One region of the Liquorilactobacillus nagelii DSM 13675 genome, then DNA from elsewhere that is predicted to be linked to it. Evidence: a T-box and tRNA genes for the amino acid it is inferred to sense, from the RefSeq annotation. Region 1 holds a T-box; the other regions hold tRNA genes.
The links. A T-box is a leader RNA that pairs with one kind of tRNA and senses whether it is charged. The one in region 1 lies ahead of ileS (isoleucine--tRNA ligase), so its partner is inferred to be a tRNA-Ile.
Positions count from the first base shown of each region.

Region 2: it has a tRNA-Ile gene. The T-box ahead of ileS (isoleucine--tRNA ligase) is inferred to sense a tRNA for this amino acid. The anticodon was not compared.
Region 3: it has a tRNA-Ile gene. The T-box ahead of ileS (isoleucine--tRNA ligase) is inferred to sense a tRNA for this amino acid. The anticodon was not compared.

Region 1 is NZ_CP049304.1:445,222-448,502, reverse strand. Features, by position in the region: gene ileS (isoleucine--tRNA ligase) at 1-1,965, opposite strand, end outside; T-box leader at 2,004-2,233, opposite strand; gene G6O73_RS02390 (DivIVA domain-containing protein) at 2,228-2,953, opposite strand; gene G6O73_RS02385 (YlmH family RNA-binding protein) at 2,978-3,281, opposite strand, start outside.
Region 2 is NZ_CP049304.1:1,741,454-1,744,734, reverse strand. Features, by position in the region: rRNA gene G6O73_RS08935 (16S ribosomal RNA) at 1-1,350, shown strand, start outside; tRNA gene G6O73_RS08930 (tRNA-Ile) at 1,427-1,501, shown strand; tRNA gene G6O73_RS08925 (tRNA-Ala) at 1,514-1,586, shown strand; rRNA gene G6O73_RS08920 (23S ribosomal RNA) at 1,728-3,281, shown strand, end outside.
Region 3 is NZ_CP049304.1:162,641-165,921, reverse strand. Features, by position in the region: rRNA gene G6O73_RS00830 (23S ribosomal RNA) at 1-1,646, opposite strand, end outside; tRNA gene G6O73_RS00825 (tRNA-Ala) at 1,788-1,860, opposite strand; tRNA gene G6O73_RS00820 (tRNA-Ile) at 1,873-1,947, opposite strand; rRNA gene G6O73_RS00815 (16S ribosomal RNA) at 2,024-3,281, opposite strand, start outside.

The DNA.
Region 1 (3,281 bases):
ACGAATTGTATTGCGAATCTTCCGGTATGCTTCTGAAATTTGGCTAAAGCTTTCCATTGAAACCCGAACATCAGCCGACGAATCAACACTTAACACCCATAGACGGATAATTTCAGCACCAAATTGTTTAATAACTTTAGCTGGAACAATTGTATTTCCTAAAGATTTACTCATCTTACGACCCTTACCGTCAAGCGTAAATCCTTGTGACAAAACCTGTTTATATGGTGCGTGACCCGAAACAGCTACACTGGTAATCAAACTTGAGTTAAACCAGCCGCGATACTGATCAGATCCTTCAAGATACATATCACATGGGTAAGTTAAATAATCCCGTGCGGCCAGTACTCCTTGATGAGATGAGCCTGAGTCAAACCAAACATCCATAATGTCATTTTCTTTAGTGAACTTACCATTAGGAGAATGTTCACTAGTAAAACCAACTGGCAAAAGATCCTTAGCTTCGCGTTGGAACCAAATATTTGACCCATTTTCTTCAATTAAGTCGGCAACATGGTTAACCGTTTCTTTGGTAATAATTGCTTCACCATCTTCACCATAGAAAATTGGTAATGGAACACCCCAAACGCGTTGACGCGAGATTACCCAATCGCCACGATCAGCAATCATATTATGCAAGCGTTTTTGACCCCAATCTGGGAAGAACTTAACTTCATCAATTGCATCCAAAATTTCTGTTCGAATTTTGTCAACTGAAGCAAACCATTGCGGCGTTGCTCGGAAAATAATTGGTTTTTTGGTCCGCCAATCGAAGGGATAACTATGTTCAATTGGCATGTACTTCAGTAATAGTCCAGCTGCTTTTAATTTATTAAGTGAAATTTCATTAGCATCATCATAGAAAACACCTGCAAAATCTTTACCAGTATCCGGTGTCAAGTAGCCCTTATCATCAACTGGAACATAAATATCCAAACCGTATTGTTTACCAACATTGAAATCATCTTCACCAAAGCCAGGAGCTGTATGAACCAATCCAGTCCCTGCATCTAAAGTTACAAAGTCGCCCAACATGGTCAACAATTTTCGTTCAGGATAAAAAGGATGCTGTGCGGTTACATATTCCAAGTCTTGACCTTTGAATGTTTTAACAACTTGATACTGTTGCCAACCAAATAACTCGGCACATTTCTCAATTAATTCAGCTGCCAAAACAAATTTACGTTCTTCACCGACTGGTTTAACCAATGCATAATCAAAATCCCGATCAACCGTAATTCCTTCAGAAGCTGGAATTGTCCATGGTGTAGTTGTCCAAACAACTAAATAGGTGTTCTCGTCCAAAACTCCTTTACCATCAATCACTTTTTCACCATAAAATGCTGATGGTGATGTCACATCATGATATTCAACTTCAGCTTCGGCTAAAGCGGACTCCGAAGACCATGACCAAAAAACTGGTTTTTTGCCTTTATAGATCAAGCCTCGTTCAGCCATTTTGCCGAAAACTCGAATTTCTTGAGCTTCAAATTTTGGATCTAGTGTCAAATAAGGATTATCCCATTCACCAGCTACACCCAAGCGTTTAAAATCGGCACGTTGTTTGTCAACTTGCTTCAAAGCATATTCACGACATTTTTCTCGAAAATCAGCAACTGATAAAGTTTTTCGATCGACTCCAGCCTTTTTCAATTGTTGTTCAATTGGCAGGCCATGCGTGTCCCATCCTGGAACATATGGACTACGGAATCCCATCATTGATTTTGAACGGACAATAAAATCTTTCGAAATTTTATTTAATGCATGTCCCATATGAATATTTCCGTTTGCATATGGCGGTCCATCATGCAATACAAATGTTGGTTTACCTTCATTTAGCTTTTGACGTTGCTCATAAACTTTATTTTCTTCCCATTCATTTTGTCGCTCTACTTCACGTACTGGTAAATTTCCACGCATTGGAAATTTAGTCTTACCTAGATTTAACGTTTCTTTGACTCGCATTTGATCACCCTTTCGAAAAATAAAAAAGAACCCGTCCGTAAAGGGACGAATTCTTCGTGGTACCACCCAGATTTAAGAACACAATGTTAATACTGTATTCTTCTCTAACATTGGTTAACGGTTATGAACCGGCAAAACCTACTTTGGTTCAGTTTTACTTTCTTGAGCAGATGATAATCAATTTAGTGTTGGGTTCGACTTTTCACCAAAACGTCGACTCTCTAAACCATCTGCTAAATTAATCTTGTTCTGCTTTAATTAACTATTTCTTTTGTGAATCCTCAGAAAAGTGCTGTCCTTCATCTTCCTCATCAGGGAAAATAACAACTGCCTTTTTTGTTGAATCTTCTGATACTAATGCTGCAGCTTCATCATCAGTCGGTTCAACAGTTTCACTGTTTGAGACTGATTGTACTGCCTTAGCTGCCTGCTTGTCAAGGTCTTCATCGCGACGAATTACTTCTTGAATTGCTTCATAGTCGCTAGTATCCCCCTGACGCAAAATATCGTCCCATTCGCTTCCTTTAACGACTTCCAACTGTGATTCCAACATAACTTGTAACTTCTGACGGAAAATACGTGCTTGTTTTTTCAAATCGTCCGTTTCAAAAATTAATCTCTTTGCTTTTTGTGAAGCTTGTTCAATAATCTCATGGGCTTTCTCATGAGCCTCAGAAATTACATCCTCTGCTTGTTTCTGAGCTTCACGTTTAGTGATGTCAGCCTCACGCTGTGAATTAGATTTCACGCGATCAGCGGCTTCTTGTGCAACAATAATAGATTGATTTAATGAATCTTTTAGATCGTTAAAATACTTTAATTTTTCCTGATTTTGCTTCAGTGATTCCGTCAAACGACTATTATCTTTGAGAGTCATCTCATAATCTTTGATAATTTGGTCTAAGAAATCATTTACTTCATCTTGATCATAACCACGCAATTTTACACGAAATTCTTTATTATGAATATCTAACGGGGTCAATGCCATATCCCCAACACCTCCAGCTATGTATTATTTTTTTAAAATATCTACTTGCAAATGAATTCGTCCGCGTTTAGAAACACCTGTTGTACTAACTAATTTTACTCTGCCATATCCACGCACTGATAAAACATCCTGTAATTTCAATTGCGTATCTGGTCGATTTAAACGAGACCAGTTTAATTGAACTTTATCAGCCGCCAAAAGTTCCTTAGCTTTTTTACGTGAAAAATGAAAAACCATTGCTAACACTGTGTCTAATCGCCATGATAAAACTGAAATTTCAGCTCTTTGCCAGTCAATTGCTGGTGAAAGAACTTGACTTAATAATGTA
Region 2 (3,281 bases), 1.2 Mb from region 1:
TCTGTGTCAAAGATGGTTTCGGCTATCACTTTGGGATGGACCCGCGGCGTATTAGCTAGTTGGTAAGGTAATGGCTTACCAAGGCAATGATACGTAGCCGAACTGAGAGGTTGATCGGCCACATTGGGACTGAGACACGGCCCAAACTCCTACGGGAGGCAGCAGTAGGGAATCTTCCACAATGGACGAAAGTCTGATGGAGCAACGCCGCGTGAGTGAAGAAGGTTTTCGGATCGTAAAACTCTGTTGTCAGAGAAGAACGTGTGCGAGAGTAACTGCTCGTGCAGTGACGGTATCTGGCCAGAAAGCCACGGCTAACTACGTGCCAGCAGCCGCGGTAATACGTAGGTGGCAAGCGTTGTCCGGATTTATTGGGCGTAAAGGGAACGCAGGCGGTCTTTTAAGTCTGATGTGAAAGCCTTCGGCTTAACCGAAGTCGTGCATTGGAAACTGGGAGACTTGAGTGCAGAAGAGGAGAGTGGAACTCCATGTGTAGCGGTGAAATGCGTAGATATATGGAAGAACACCAGTGGCGAAAGCGGCTCTCTGGTCTGTAACTGACGCTGAGGTTCGAAAGCGTGGGTAGCAAACAGGATTAGATACCCTGGTAGTCCACGCTGTAAACGATGAATGCTAAGTGTTGGAGGGTTTCCGCCCTTCAGTGCCGCAGCAAACGCATTAAGCATTCCGCCTGGGGAGTACGACCGCAAGGTTGAAACTCAAAGGAATTGACGGGGGCCCGCACAAGCGGTGGAGCATGTGGTTTAATTCGAAGCAACGCGAAGAACCTTACCAGGTCTTGACATCTTCTGATAGCCTAAGAGATTAGGTGTTCCCTTCGGGGACAGAATGACAGGTGGTGCATGGTTGTCGTCAGCTCGTGTCGTGAGATGTTGGGTTAAGTCCCGCAACGAGCGCAACCCTTATTGTCAGTTGCCAGCATTAAGTTGGGCACTCTGGCAAGACTGCCGGTGACAAACCGGAGGAAGGTGGGGATGACGTCAAATCATCATGCCCCTTATGACCTGGGCTACACACGTGCTACAATGGACGATACAACGAGTCGCTAGACCGCGAGGTTAAGCTAATCTCTGAAAGTCGTTCTCAGTTCGGATTGCAGGCTGCAACTCGCCTGCATGAAGTCGGAATCGCTAGTAATCGCGGATCAGCATGCCGCGGTGAATACGTTCCCGGGCCTTGTACACACCGCCCGTCACACCATGAGAGTTTGTAACACCCAAAGCCGGTGGGGTAACCAATAGGAGCCAGCCGTCTAAGGTGGGACAGATGATTGGGGTGAAGTCGTAACAAGGTAGCCGTAGGAGAACCTGCGGCTGGATCACCTCCTTTCTAAGGATAGAAACGGAACCTGCACAAGCACGAAACTTTGTTTAGTTTTGAGAGGTCTACTCTCTTGAGGATGTATGGGCCTATAGCTCAGCTGGTTTAGAGCGCACGCCTGATAAGCGTGAGGTCGATGGTTCAAGTCCATTTAGGCCCATCCTTTTGATATGGGGCCTTAGCTCAGATGGGAGAGCGCCTGCTTTGCACGCAGGAGGTCATCGGTTCGATCCCGTTAGGCTCCATTGATGGTAAAACCATCAGTTTTGTTCTTTGAAAACCAGATAATATCTTTTTTATTAAACCGAGAACACCGCGTATTAAAAGAGTTTTGAACAAGAAGTTCTTGACGCAAACTCATAACCGTTTTACCGCAGGTAAAACAAGGTTAAGTTAATAAGGGCGCATGGTGGATGCCTTGGCACTAGGAGCTGATGAAGGACGGGACTAACACCGATATGCTCCGGGGAGCTGTAAGTAAGCTGTGATCCGGAGATTTCCGAATGGGGCAACCCAATAGCTGTAATGAGCTATTACTGCTAGTTGAATACATAGACTAGTTAGAAGCAAACGCAGGGAACTGAAACATCTAAGTACCTGCAGGAAGATAAAGAAAACTCGATTCCCCCAGTAGCGGCGAGCGAAGCGGGAAGAGCCCAAACTAGAAAGCTTGCTTTCTAGGGTTGTAGGACTGAACATTTGAGTTAACAAAGAAAACGATAGTCGAATGATCTGGGAAGGTCAGCAAAATAAGGTGAGAGCCCCGTAGACAAAATCGTTTTCCCTCAGTTCAGGATCCTGAGTACGGCGGAACACGTGAAATTCCGTCGGAATCCGGGAGGACCATCTCCCAAGGCTAAATACTACCTAGTGACCGATAGTGAACCAGTACCGTGAGGGAAAGGTGAAAAGCACCCCGGAAGGGGAGTGAAATAGTTCCTGAAACCATGTGCCTACAAGTAGTTAGAGCCCGTTAACGGGTGATAGCGTGCCTTTTGTAGAATGAACCGGCGAGTTACGTTTGTATGCAAGGTTAAGTCGTAAATGATGGAGCCGTAGCGAAAGCGAGTCTGAAGAGGGCGAATTAGTATGCAGACGTAGACCCGAAACCAGGTGACCTACCCATGTCCAGGTTGAAGGTGTGGTAAAACGCACTGGAGGACCGAACTCGTGTATGTTGAAAAATGCTGAGATGAGATGTGGGTAGCGGAGAAATTCCAAACGAACTTGGAGATAGCTGGTTCTCTCCGAAATAGCTTTAGGGCTAGCCTCGAAGTTAGGATAATGGAGGTAGAGCACTGTTTGAACTAGGGGCCCGTCTTGGGTTACTGAATTCAGATAAACTCCGAATGCCATATATTTATCTTCGGGAGTCAGACTGCGAGTGATAAGATCCGTAGTCGAAAGGGAAACAGCCCAGACCACCAATTAAGGTCCCTAAATATATGTTAAGTGGAAAAGGATGTGGAATTGCACAGACAACTAGGATGTTGGCTCAGAAGCAGCCACCATTTAAAGAGTGCGTAATAGCTCACTAGTCGAGTGATCCTGCGCCGAAAATGTACCGGGGCTAAACATATTACCGAAATTGTGGATGCAACCGTAAGGTTGCGTGGTAGGAGAGCGTTCTAAGGGCGGAGAAGCTGGATCGTAAGGACCAGTGGAGCGCTTAGAAGTGAGAATGCCGGTATGAGTAGCGCAAGACAGGTGAGAATCCTGTCCACCGAATGACTAAGGTTTCCTGGGGAAGGCTCGTCCACCCAGGGTTAGTCGGGACCTAAGCTGAGGCCGCAAGGCGTAGGCGATGGATAACAGGTTGAGATTCCTGTACCAGCAATGATTGTTTGAGCAATGGAGGGACGCAGGAGGCTAAGCACGCACACTGTTGGAGGTGTGTTCAAGCAACAAGTCTGTTAGTGAGTAAAATGCTTGCTGACATA
Region 3 (3,281 bases), 280 kb from region 1:
CGGGCAGCTTTGATCTCACTAGAAGCTTTTCTCGGCAGTATGACATCAGCACCTTCACTACTTAAATTTCGCTACTCATCACAACTTGTCCTTATGCCAGCAAGCATTTTACTCACTAACAGACTTGTTGCTTGAACACACCTCCAACAGTGTGCGTGCTTAGCCTCCTGCGTCCCTCCATTGCTCAAACAATCATTGCTGGTACAGGAATCTCAACCTGTTATCCATCGCCTACGCCTTGCGGCCTCAGCTTAGGTCCCGACTAACCCTGGGTGGACGAGCCTTCCCCAGGAAACCTTAGTCATTCGGTGGACAGGATTCTCACCTGTCTTGCGCTACTCATACCGGCATTCTCACTTCTAAGCGCTCCACTGGTCCTTACGATCCAGCTTCTCCGCCCTTAGAACGCTCTCCTACCACGCAACCTTACGGTTGCATCCACAATTTCGGTAATATGTTTAGCCCCGGTACATTTTCGGCGCAGGATCACTCGACTAGTGAGCTATTACGCACTCTTTAAATGGTGGCTGCTTCTGAGCCAACATCCTAGTTGTCTGTGCAATTCCACATCCTTTTCCACTTAACATATATTTAGGGACCTTAATTGGTGGTCTGGGCTGTTTCCCTTTCGACTACGGATCTTATCACTCGCAGTCTGACTCCCGAAGATAAATATATGGCATTCGGAGTTTATCTGAATTCAGTAACCCAAGACGGGCCCCTAGTTCAAACAGTGCTCTACCTCCATTATCCTAACTTCGAGGCTAGCCCTAAAGCTATTTCGGAGAGAACCAGCTATCTCCAAGTTCGTTTGGAATTTCTCCGCTACCCACATCTCATCTCAGCATTTTTCAACATACACGAGTTCGGTCCTCCAGTGCGTTTTACCACACCTTCAACCTGGACATGGGTAGGTCACCTGGTTTCGGGTCTACGTCTGCATACTAATTCGCCCTCTTCAGACTCGCTTTCGCTACGGCTCCGTCATTTACGACTTAACCTTGCATACAAACGTAACTCGCCGGTTCATTCTACAAAAGGCACGCTATCACCCGTTAACGGGCTCTAACTACTTGTAGGCACATGGTTTCAGGAACTATTTCACTCCCCTTCCGGGGTGCTTTTCACCTTTCCCTCACGGTACTGGTTCACTATCGGTCACTAGGTAGTATTTAGCCTTGGGAGATGGTCCTCCCGGATTCCGACGGAATTTCACGTGTTCCGCCGTACTCAGGATCCTGAACTGAGGGAAAACGATTTTGTCTACGGGGCTCTCACCTTATTTTGCTGACCTTCCCAGATCATTCGACTATCGTTTTCTTTGTTAACTCAAATGTTCAGTCCTACAACCCTAGAAAGCAAGCTTTCTAGTTTGGGCTCTTCCCGCTTCGCTCGCCGCTACTGGGGGAATCGAGTTTTCTTTATCTTCCTGCAGGTACTTAGATGTTTCAGTTCCCTGCGTTTGCTTCTAACTAGTCTATGTATTCAACTAGCAGTAATAGCTCATTACAGCTATTGGGTTGCCCCATTCGGAAATCTCCGGATCACAGCTTACTTACAGCTCCCCGGAGCATATCGGTGTTAGTCCCGTCCTTCATCAGCTCCTAGTGCCAAGGCATCCACCATGCGCCCTTATTAACTTAACCTTGTTTTACCTGCGGTAAAACGGTTATGAGTTTGCGTCAAGAACTTCTTGTTCAAAACTCTTTTAATACGCGGTGTTCTCGGTTTAATAAAAAAGATATTATCTGGTTTTCAAAGAACAAAACTGATGGTTTTACCATCAATGGAGCCTAACGGGATCGAACCGATGACCTCCTGCGTGCAAAGCAGGCGCTCTCCCATCTGAGCTAAGGCCCCATATCAAAAGGATGGGCCTAAATGGACTTGAACCATCGACCTCACGCTTATCAGGCGTGCGCTCTAAACCAGCTGAGCTATAGGCCCATACATCCTCAAGAGAGTAGACCTCTCAAAACTAAACAAAGTTTCGTGCTTGTGCAGGTTCCGTTTCTATCCTTAGAAAGGAGGTGATCCAGCCGCAGGTTCTCCTACGGCTACCTTGTTACGACTTCACCCCAATCATCTGTCCCACCTTAGACGGCTGGCTCCTATTGGTTACCCCACCGGCTTTGGGTGTTACAAACTCTCATGGTGTGACGGGCGGTGTGTACAAGGCCCGGGAACGTATTCACCGCGGCATGCTGATCCGCGATTACTAGCGATTCCGACTTCATGCAGGCGAGTTGCAGCCTGCAATCCGAACTGAGAACGACTTTCAGAGATTAGCTCAACCTCGCGGTCTAGCGACTCGTTGTATCGTCCATTGTAGCACGTGTGTAGCCCAGGTCATAAGGGGCATGATGATTTGACGTCATCCCCACCTTCCTCCGGTTTGTCACCGGCAGTCTTGCCAGAGTGCCCAACTTAATGCTGGCAACTGACAATAAGGGTTGCGCTCGTTGCGGGACTTAACCCAACATCTCACGACACGAGCTGACGACAACCATGCACCACCTGTCATTCTGTCCCCGAAGGGAACACCTAATCTCTTAGGCTATCAGAAGATGTCAAGACCTGGTAAGGTTCTTCGCGTTGCTTCGAATTAAACCACATGCTCCACCGCTTGTGCGGGCCCCCGTCAATTCCTTTGAGTTTCAACCTTGCGGTCGTACTCCCCAGGCGGAATGCTTAATGCGTTTGCTGCGGCACTGAAGGGCGGAAACCCTCCAACACTTAGCATTCATCGTTTACAGCGTGGACTACCAGGGTATCTAATCCTGTTTGCTACCCACGCTTTCGAACCTCAGCGTCAGTTACAGACCAGAGAGCCGCTTTCGCCACTGGTGTTCTTCCATATATCTACGCATTTCACCGCTACACATGGAGTTCCACTCTCCTCTTCTGCACTCAAGTCTCCCAGTTTCCAATGCACGACTTCGGTTAAGCCGAAGGCTTTCACATCAGACTTAAAAGACCGCCTGCGTTCCCTTTACGCCCAATAAATCCGGACAACGCTTGCCACCTACGTATTACCGCGGCTGCTGGCACGTAGTTAGCCGTGGCTTTCTGGCCAGATACCGTCACTGCACGAACAGTTACTCTCGCACACGTTCTTCTCTGACAACAGAGTTTTACGATCCGAAAACCTTCTTCACTCACGCGGCGTTGCTCCATCAGACTTTCGTCCATTGTGGAAGATTCCCTACTGCTGCCTCCCGTAGGAGTTTGGGCCGTGTCTCAGTCCCAATGTGGCCGATCAACCTCTCAGTTCGGCTACG